DNA from 2 places in the Roseinatronobacter monicus genome. Region 1 is predicted to be linked to the other one. Evidence: riboswitches for the same ligand, from Rfam matches in the RefSeq annotation. Region 1 holds a riboswitch; the other holds the start of a gene.
The links. A riboswitch is a leader RNA that binds a small molecule or an ion and turns the genes downstream of it on or off. The one in region 1 is predicted to bind cobalamin.
Positions count from the first base shown of each region.

Region 2: linked by a shared signal. The riboswitch ahead of BD293_RS17280 (cytochrome c) and the one ahead of BD293_RS00630 (hypothetical protein) in region 1 are both predicted to bind cobalamin.

Region 1 is NZ_VFPT01000001.1:158,944-164,063, reverse strand. It holds gene bluB (5,6-dimethylbenzimidazole synthase) at 1-127, opposite strand, end outside; gene BD293_RS00645 (FecCD family ABC transporter permease) at 150-1,238, opposite strand; gene BD293_RS00640 (ABC transporter substrate-binding protein) at 1,245-2,180, opposite strand; gene BD293_RS00635 (ABC transporter ATP-binding protein) at 2,177-2,968, opposite strand; gene BD293_RS00630 (hypothetical protein) at 2,965-3,177, opposite strand; cobalamin riboswitch at 3,353-3,551, opposite strand; gene BD293_RS00625 (RNA degradosome polyphosphate kinase) at 3,639-5,120, opposite strand, start outside.
Region 2 is NZ_VFPT01000001.1:3,631,470-3,636,589, forward strand. It holds gene cobN (cobaltochelatase subunit CobN) at 1-211, opposite strand, end outside; gene cobW (cobalamin biosynthesis protein CobW) at 218-1,255, opposite strand; gene BD293_RS17270 (DUF1636 family protein) at 1,248-1,637, opposite strand; gene BD293_RS17275 (HupE/UreJ family protein) at 1,688-2,302, opposite strand; gene BD293_RS17280 (cytochrome c) at 2,325-2,951, opposite strand; cobalamin riboswitch at 3,083-3,301, opposite strand; gene BD293_RS17285 (hypothetical protein) at 3,338-3,526, shown strand; gene BD293_RS17290 (polysaccharide biosynthesis tyrosine autokinase) at 3,547-5,120, opposite strand, start outside.

The DNA.
Region 1 (5,120 bases):
AGTCCATCACGGCTTGCAAGCGCGCGAGCGCCGCCTCATCCACCGGATCAGTGCGGAAATGGCGGATGTCACGGCGCCATGTCAGCACATCCAGAAGTGTGGCGCGTTGCTCTGAGCAGAACTTCACGGGTTTGCCCCTTGTCCAAGGATCATCCGCGCGCGCGGCGGCGCAGAAGCCAGATAAAGAACATACCCCCGACCAGACCCGTCACAATGCCAATGGGCAGGTCTTCGGGGCGCATGATGGTGCGCGCCGCGATATCGGCCCAGACCAGAAAAATTGCGCCCAGCAGCATGGCCGCCGGTAGCACCCGCGCATTGTCGCCGCCCACAACCAGACGCACAATATGCGGGATCATCAGGCCAACAAAGCCGATGACGCCCGAAAAGGCAACCATCACGCCTGTGACCATGGCCGCCACCACAAAACAGACCAGCCGGAACCGCGCCACCGGTATGCCCAGCGTCGAGGCCGTCTCATCGCCAATAGTCATGGCATTGAGCGATCCTGCAACCGCGCGAAACCAGATCGCCGCGCCCGCAAGGATCAGCGCGGGCCAGATCAGATGCGCCCATTGCGCCAGCCCAAGGCCGCCCAGCATCCAGAAAATAACCGTATGCGCGGCGCGCGGATCGCCCAGAAATATCAGCACATTCGCCAGCGCCATGACGATAAACGACACCGCCACCCCGGTCAGGACCAGACGGTCCGCACTTGTCGCCTGCGCGAAACTGGCGACAGACAGCACCAGAAGCGTTGATCCAAGTGCGCCGATAAAGGCCAGAAGCGGGACAGTCGCAAGGCCCAGAAACATGCCGGTGTGCAACAGCGCCAGAATGGCCCCAAAGGCCGCACCTGATGAAATGCCTAGCAAATGCGGGTCGGCCAGCGGGTTGCGCGTCACTGCTTGCAGCACGGCCCCCACAAGCGCCAGCCCCGCGCCCACCAATGCGGCCAGAAGCGCGCGCGGCAGGCGAATTTCCCACACAATCGCCGCGCGCCCTGCCGACCAGTCGGGCGTAACCAGCCCCGGCGCGATCTTATCCGCGATCACCCCCCAGACCGTGCCCAATGGAACGGGCACGGCCCCGATACTGACCGCCGCCGATATCGACAGCACAAGTAACACCACCCCCAACCCCCACAGCCCCTGCCGCACAGGGCGCGCCAGCACGGGAATGCGGGGTTTGGCGGCCAGAACAGGGACGGCAGTCTCAGGCGTGGGGGTGGTGCGCATGTCAGATCACTCGGGCCAGAAAGCGCTGGCCAAGGCACGGATCGCGCGGATATTGCGCGGCCCCGGTGTGGCCTCGACATATTCCAGAACGACGAAACGGTCATTCACAACCGCATCCATATCGGCGAAGGCGGGATTGGATTTCATAAACTCGATCTTCTGCTCGGCGGTGACTTCGCCGTAATTGACGATGATGATGACTTCGGGGTCGCGCTCGACCACCGGCTCCCATGCGACGCGGGTCCACGAACTGTCGACATCATCCATGATGTTGCGCCCGCCCGCCGCCTCGATCATCGCAGTGGGCATGGCGTAGCGGCCCGCTGTGAAGGGCGTATCTTCGCCACTGTCATAGACAAATACGCGCAAAGGCTCGGCTTCGGGAATGGTGGCAGCAATCTCGGCCAGTTCTTCCTGCCAACCGCTGATAAGGTCATCCGCGCGATCCTCGACCCCGAAGATCACGCCCAGATTGCGGATGTCGTTATACATGTCATCAATCGCCACCCCCTCGCGCGACATGATGTGAATGCAGCTTTCCGTCAGTTCATACACCAAAATACCAAAGGGTTCGAGCGTGTCAGGCGTCACCTCGCCGCCCACACGCATGCCGTAATTCCAACCTGCGAACCAGAAATCGACATCAGCGCCGATCAGCACTTCCCGCGTGGGGTAGCGTTCGGACAGTTCCGGCAACTCGCCAATATCGGCGCGGATTTCCTCGTCCAGCTTGTTCCAGCCGGAAATGCCGGTATAGCCCACCATCCGGTCATTCAGGCCAAGAACCAGCATCATCTCGGTCAGGTTCACATCATTGGACGCAGCACGTTCGGGCACTGTGTCAAAGCTGACCTCGCGGTCGCAGCTTTGGACAGTGACAGGGTGGGCAAGGGCTGGCCCTGCAAAGCTTGCCGCCAAAAGGGCTAAGGGTAGGGATTTCATGCGCGTCTCTCCTGTTGCATGTCGTCGAAAAGGGAAAAATCGAACTGGGCCGGGCCGCGCGGGTGTGCATGCACGCCAAAGGCGCGGGCGATCAACTCAGGCGTCAGCACCTGCGCCACCGGACCAAAGGCCAGCGGCTGGCCATCTTTCAACACCAGCAGATCATCGGCAAAGCCCTGCACCAGATTAAGGTCATGCAGAGAGGCGACGACCGTTGCCCCCAGCCCGCGCGCAAGGCGCAAAACTTCCAACTGGTGGCGGATGTCCAGATGATTGGTCGGTTCGTCCAGCACAATCAGACCCGGTTCCTGCGCCAAGGCGCGGGCCACCATCACGCGCTGCCGCTCGCCACCCGACAGCGTGCCAAAGGGGCGCGCGGCGAAGGCATGCAGGCTTAGCCGCTCCAAGGCGTGATCGACGATATGGGCATCTTGTGCGGACGGGCCTGCCAATGCGCGGCGATGCGGCGCGCGGCCCAGCGCCACAATCTCGGCCACGGTCAGGGCAAAATCGGTGGGTTGCTCCTGCAACACTGCCGCCACGCGCTGTGCGACGGCACGCGCAGGCATGGCGTGAATATCCTGCCCATCCAGCAACACGCGCCCCGATTGCGGTTTGTGAAAGCGGTAGATCAGGCGCAGCAGCGTGGACTTGCCCGCGCCATTTGCACCCAGAACCCCCAGCACGCGACCAGGGGCCAGCGTCAGGGTGACCGGCGCCAGAATGCCGGAGCCCCATGAAACCTGTTCAAGTGTCAGCGCGGCGGGTATTGGGGCGGGGCAACTCATGCTGCGCCCTGCATGGCCATGCGCCCGCGCAGCAACATATGATCCGCGCGGCGCAGTTCCAGCACACCGGCTTCGGCGCGCCAATGCAGCGTGCAGGTCTTGCAGGCGGGACAATCGGCAAACGTCACCTGTCCGTCAATATCCGGCAGAGTGCCGGTTATCCGCCCGGCCTGCCCCAACGGATAGGACAGCCTTTCCAGAAAATTCATTGCATTGCGGCAAGGGCGCGCTGTTTTCGGACAGGGCGCACAGCGTGTTATCTCAAGGAAATCGCAGTTCATTTCGGCCCCTGCTGGTTACAGCAGGGAAAGAGGCTTGGCCTCTGCGCCTTACGCAGGGGTGCGCAATCGTCATATGCCCTCCTCCGGACGCCCCGCCCGAGTTGGTGTTTCGGTTATGATGGCAGGTCTCCTGGCTTGCGGTTGGTTGTATCTTCCCGCCTTCCCGGACCATCTGGCCCAGTGGCATGCAGGGGGATACACCGCTTACAGTTGCGGGGGCAGCACCGGAATAAGAGAGCGTCTCTGCACCGGTTTCCCTATTCTCCCGAAAGATGTCGGGCACCATCACCTGATCGCGTAGCGCAAGGATGTGCGGTATTCAACATTTTTCTGTCGGCATCGGCAAAGATTGCCAGCCCGCCCCGCCGACGCAGGCACGTGGCGCGCTGTCAGTCATGGGTGTGGGTCAATTCGGGCACATCATGCGCCCCTGCCGAACCACGCCCCGAAAGGGACGGGTTTTCCATGAAAAACCGGTGACAATTGAATAAACGCCGCTCATCCCCTTCGGCAGGCAGGGTGCGCAGGGCAGGGCCTTCGGGCTGGATGATCCAGCTTTGGGCCTCATCGGCAAGATTGGCCGCCATGATCTGGCCCACGATCTGGGCCTTGACGGTCGGGTTCAGGATTTCAATCAGCGTTTCCACCCGCCGCACCAGATTTCGGCCCATCCAGTCGGCGGAACTGATGAACACCCGTTCCTGATCCGACGGCAGCGCCGCGCCATTGCCGAAACACACGATGCGCGAATGCTCCAGAAACCGGCCCACCACGGATTTGATGCGGATATTTTCGGACAGGCCACGAATGCCGGGCCGGATGCCACAGATGCCACGCACAACAAGGCTGATCTTCACCCCCGCTTGCGACGCCGCATAGAGTGCGTCAATCACATCGGGGTCGATGATCGAATTCATCTTGGCCCAGATTTCCGCAGGTCGGCCATTGCGGGCATTCTCTGCCTCGTGGCCGATCATCTCCAACAGCCGCGTTTTCAGCGATAGGGGCGAGATGGCAAGGTTCTCTAGGCGGTCCGGCTCTGCATAGCCGGACACGTAGTTGAACACCCGCGTCGCATCGCGCCCAAGGGCGGCATCGCAGGTGAACAGCGACAGGTCCGTATAGATGCGCGCGGTGATGGGGTGGTAGTTGCCTGTGCCCCAATGCGTATAGGTCACCAGCCGGTCACCTTCGCGGCGCACAACCGTGCTGATCTTGGCATGGGTCTTGTAGTTCACAAAACCGTAAACCACATGCGCGCCTGCACGTTCCAAACGGCGCGACTGGCGGATATTGGCGGCCTCGTCAAAGCGGGCCTTCAACTCGACCAGTGCGGTGACGGATTTGCCGGCCTCTGCCGCCTCGCACAGGGCCGCCACGATCGGGCTGTCGCGCGAGGTGCGATAGAGTGTCTGGCGAATGGCCAGCACATCAGGGTCACGCGCGGCCTGTTCGAGAAAGCGCACCACCATGTCAAACGTCTCATAGGGGTGGTGCAGCAGCATATCTTTCTGGCGGATCGCGGCGAACATATCGCCGTCATGGTCCTGCACGCGTTCGGGCACGCGCGGTGTGAAACTGGGCCAAAGCAAGTCCGCGCGCTCATCCAGCACCAGTTCCTTTAGGGTCGAGATCCCCATGATCCCGTCCACCTCGATCACATCGGCTTCGGGCACGCGCAATTCTTCCATCACCACTTCGCGCAGGTCTGGCGGTGCCCCGGCCGACACTTTCATGCGCACCACTTCACCGCGCCTGCGCCGCTTCAGCGCGACTTCAAATTCGCGCACAAGGTCTTCGGCCTCTTCCTCGACTTCCAGATCACTGTCGCGCAACACCGAAAACGCGCAAGAGCCCAACAGCTTATAGCC
Region 2 (5,120 bases), 3.5 Mb from region 1:
AGGTATCGACGGACAGCGGATGCTTCAGCGCGGCCAGATTGGCCAGCCGCACTGTCGGCAACCCTTGCGCGCCCGCACGCCATCCCGCCGCGAAAGCGCCCAGATCGCTGTCGGAGAAGGACAGCACCACCAGATCCGCCGGGCTTTGGCCCAGATCGGTGGGGGTGGCGGCCTCGTCCAGCCCATGGCTTTCGCGGAAGATGACATGCATCGTGGATCAGGCTCCCAGCGCCTCGCGGATGGCGGCTTCATTAACATGGTCGTGTTCCGCGATCACGACAAGCCGCGTGATGCGCGGCTCTGATGCGGTCCAGGGACGGTCGAACTGGTGACGCACCCGCGCGCCGACCGCCTGTACCAGCAGGCGCATGGGCTTTCCTGTCACAGCGGCATAGCCTTTGACGCGCAGAATATGCTGGCTTTCCGCCAGATGGGCGATGCGCGCGGCCAGATCGGCGGGGTCTGCAATCTCGCCCATCGTGACCATGACCGTGTCGAAATCGTCATGTTCGTGGTCATGATGGCCGTCATGATGCGACGGGCGCGCGGCCAGATCATCTTCGGCACTTGCTTCCAGCCCTAGCAGGATGGCGGGGTCGACCACGCCTTCGGCCACCTCGACCACGGCCAAGGGGCGCGGGGCAAGGGCGGCGATCGTTGCGCGTGCATTGGTCACACCCTCGCCCCCCGCCAGATCAGGCTTCGTCAGCAACACCAGATCGGCACAGGCGATCTGATCCTCGAACACTTCGGCCAGTGGCGTTTCATGGTCGATGCTGTCATCTGCGGCGCGCTGGGCATCGACTGCGGCAACATTGGTGGCAAAGCGCCCTGCGGCCACAGCCTCGGCATCGGCCAGCGCGATCACACCGTCAACAGTGATGCGCGAGCGGATTTCCGGCCAGTCAAACGCTTTCAGCAGGGGCTTGGGCAGGGCCAGACCAGAGGTTTCGATCACGATATGGTCCGGCTTCGGGTCCAGCTTCAACAGCGCTTCGATTGTGGGGATGAAGTCATCGGCCACAGTGCAGCAGATGCACCCATTCGACAGTTCGACAATGTTTTCGGCAGGGCAATCGGGGATGGCACAGGATTTCAGGATTTCGCCATCCACCCCCACAGTGCCGAATTCATTGACCACCACCGCCAGACGCCGCCCGCCGGCATTGCGGATCAGATGCGAAATCAGCGTGGTCTTGCCCGACCCAAGAAAGCCGGTGACGATGGTAACAGGGGTTTTCGACAGATCAGACATTGGGTGCCTCCAGTGGCGGAATACGGGCGATACAGTTCTTGCGGAAATGTTCGGGGCGTTCGCGCCATGGCACAAGACCATTTTCGGCGGCGCGATATTTCTGCACCCCTTCCAGAATGGCAGGCAGGTGCTGCTCTGGTGTCAGGTTGCCATAGACATAGGTCCAGGCGCCGGGCTTGCGCAATGCGATAGTGCAGCCGCGTGAACAATTGGACAGGCAGTCCACCGCGATCACGCGCAGCCCTTCGGGCGCGGCATCCTGCAAGGCCGCCACAAGCTGTGCGCCGGGGCGGTGGTCCGGGTCTGGTGTGGCCAGCGGGTTGGCAGGCATAGCACTGCGGCAGGTGGCACAGACCAGAAGATCGACAATCTCAGAAGACATGAAAGACTCCGGTTAAAGGGGGCGGCGTGGGGCCGCCCCTGACGCGCGGTTCAGCCGAGGATCATGTGCTCGACAGTTTCAAACAGGAACGCAAGGCCAACACCCATGCAGACAGCCGCAGCCAGCCGCGCCTGTAACTGGCCCTGACCGCCTTGCAGCATCTTGCCTGCAAACAGTGCCACACCCGCGGCAATCGCAAACTGAACCCCGCCAAAGCCAAGCAGATAAGCAAAAATTGGCATGGGGGTAGAGCCGATGACCGCCTCGCCATAAGCCCAGCCGTGGAAGAGGCCCGCCAGCGCGAAACCGGCCAGTGCGACAGGACCGGCAACTTGCCGCCCCAAAAGCAGCAATGCGCCAAGAATGACGACCGATGCGGTGATGACCAGTTCCGCCAGTGGCAGGGTCACGCCCGCCAGATGCACCGCTGTGCCCGCCAAAGTCGCGCCGATAAAGGCCAGCGGCCCGACCAGCGAGCGCCCCGCCAAGGCGGCAGCAATGCCGATCAGCACCACAAAGGCCAGATGGTCCAGCCCGATTACCGGATGCGCCAGACCAGAGATCAGGCCGTGAAAGATGGTCTGCGGTGCCTCGCCGCCCAACGGGTGATGTGCCAGCGCAGGGGTGGCCAGAAGCAAGGCAGGCAGGATCAGAAAACGTGTCATGGAGAGAGTTCCTTGAAAGGGGTTAACGCTGGCGGAAATCGGCATGGCAGGCGACGCAGTAATAGCGCAGATCATGCAGGCCGTTGACCAGATCGCCGCCCTCTTGGACGGTTTGGGCAAATTGCGCGGATTCGGTGGCGAAGGCAGCGGTATATTGGGCAAAGCGCTCTTGCTCTTCCCAGATGACCGGCAGCGCGCCTTTCTCGCCTTCTGGCGCGGGCGAGGGGATATCGAACAGCGTATCGATCTGCCCACCCAGTGCAGCCAGAGCATTGGCGTGGTTCTGGATCATCTCTTCGCCGCCCGCATCCGACAGCAGGGTCGCCGATACAGCGCGGAAATGCCCTGATAGCGCATTCATGGAGCGGCGGCGGCGCTCGGTCAGCCCATCAGCGGCGGTTTCAAAAACCGGGGCTTGCGGGTGCCTGTCGCCATGCGGGCCAAACGGGCCGGTCAGTTGTTCGGCCTGATCTGCATCGACATGGGAATGGCCGTGATCGTGGCTGTGGCTGTGCGCCTGACTTGTGCTGGCCGTTTCTTGCTGGCGCGCGGCATCCGTGGGAACGGCAAAGGCGACAAACCCTGCCGCCAGCACATAGCCCACGCCCGCCAGTCCCACACCCGCACGCGCATTGCGTGATAGTTTCATTCTTCCTCTTTCCTGCGCGACCACCCGTCACGCCATATCAGAGCGGGGGTGTGCAGGCAGGGTCGGGGCGCGTAACCGCATGTCCCGACGCAAGCCCAACCAGTCACCCCGCTGGTTGAAATGCCCGTTTCCGGGCCGCTTATGCGCTGGCAGGTCTCCCGGCTTGCGGATGTCAGGTTTCCCTGTCGGTCTTCCCGCCTTCCCGGCCCATATGGGGCCAGTGGCATTGGGAGACCTCTCCGGTCACGGTCGCGGGGGCGGCTGTGCTTGAGGCAGGATCTTGCGATCCGGCCCTGTCACATTCCCTTTTCACCTGTCACAAAACAGGCACCAGCAATTCCGTCATGCGCGCAACAGACCTGCGAGTCAAGCAAGGATGCGACGCCATGCCCGAAACCACCGACGCTCTGCGCGGCCCGTCAAGACTGTGCCGGAATGCCATGCCAGAAGGGGGGCAGGCTGGCCGCATTCCTGCGGCCCAAGTCCGGGATGTAACGGGCCTGTCTGGCAAGCAAGTGCAAAGCCAAACAGGCGTCGATCTGTCGGGCGCAGACGCAGGCACGCGCCAAGGGTAGATTACGACTGTCGCCCGCCCCTATTGCGCGCGCTGTTTGTAGGTGTAGCGATACCCGTAGCCATACCCGTACCCGGCCTGCCCGCCCGCCCTTTTGGGGTCATATCGGTTCAGGACCGCGCCAGAGAATTTCACACCAGCGGCCGCGCATGTCTTTTGCGCCTCCGCCACCTCGCCCAGCGGGGTCGTATCGTGGCTGGCGATGAAAATGGCAGCGCCGGTATTGCGCGCCAAGATCACCGGATCGGTCACAGCGAGAATAGGCGGCGTATCAAAGATCGTCAGCGCAAAATGTTGCGCGCAAGCCGCAATCAATTCAGACAACCCGGCGCGCATCAGAAGTTCCGAGGGATTGGGCGGATATTGCCCTGTCGGCAGCAGAAAAAGGTTCTCATGCGGCCCCTGAAACAGCGCGTCCTCGAACGGCAAATCGCCCGCCAATACTTCGGCCAAGCCGGGCACATCGCGCGACATGCCGAAATAGCGGCGCAGTTGCCCACGGCGCATATCGGCATCAATCACACAGACGCGTTGTCCGGACTGTGCCGCGACGGCGGCGAGGTTGATAGACAGAAAGCTTTTGCCTGCCTCGGGATGGGACGACGTGACTGTCAGGCTGGGGGTGCGCGCGTCGAGCATCGCAAAATGCAGGCTGGTTCGCAGCGACCGAAATGCCTCGACCGTCAGGTCGGCGGGGCTTTCAAATGCCAGAATGCCCAGCTTCCCCTCGCGGCGCCCCTCTGTATCGGCGTGCTTGTTGTAGTTGATCGTCGCAAGAACGGGCAGGCCAAGCTGCTCCAACTCAGCGGGGTCTTGCACACCCTTGCGCATCCAGTTGCGGGCAAGCACCGCACCGATGCCAGTCACGGCACCAAGACCCATGCCAAGCGCAAGGATCAGGGCCTTGCGGGGGGCGACAGGCAAGGGTGCCGCGCTGGCGCTGTCTACGATCCTGACATTCCCGATGGTACTTGCGCGCAGCACCTCTACTTCTTGCGCGCGGGTCAGCAGTTCGGTGTATATCCGTTGCGCCAGCTCAACCTCGCGGGACAGGTTCAGGATCTGGCGCTGGGTTTCGGGCAGGGTGCCCACCTGTTCGCGCAGCCCCGCCAGACGCGCGTCCAGTCGGGCGCGTTCGTCCAGAAGCTGCCGGTATGTCGGGTGCGATGGGGTGAAGCGTTGTGCCAGTTCATCTTCGCGGCGTTGCAAATCGGCCAACTCGCCCTCGATCCGCGTCACCTGACCAAGTATGGTCTGCGTTTCAAGCGTCAGGTCAATTGTCACCTGTTGCTGTCGAAATGCATTCAGCGCGGCTTCGGCAGTGCGCAGGGTCTGCTCTGCAAGTGGCAGTTGCGCGCGGATAAAAGTCAGGCTGCTTTCTGCTTCGGCGGAACTGCGCGAAATGTTCTGACCCAGATATGCTTGAATGATCGCGTCAAGGGACCGCATATCTTCGGTCCGGTTCTCGCCTGTCAGGCGGACTTCAAGAATGCCAGATGCGCGGCCCCGTTCACTGACCGAAAGCCTGTCGCGCAGAACATTGATCGCGCGACGCTCATCAACCTGCCTGACATAAAACCGTCGGCCCGGCTGGG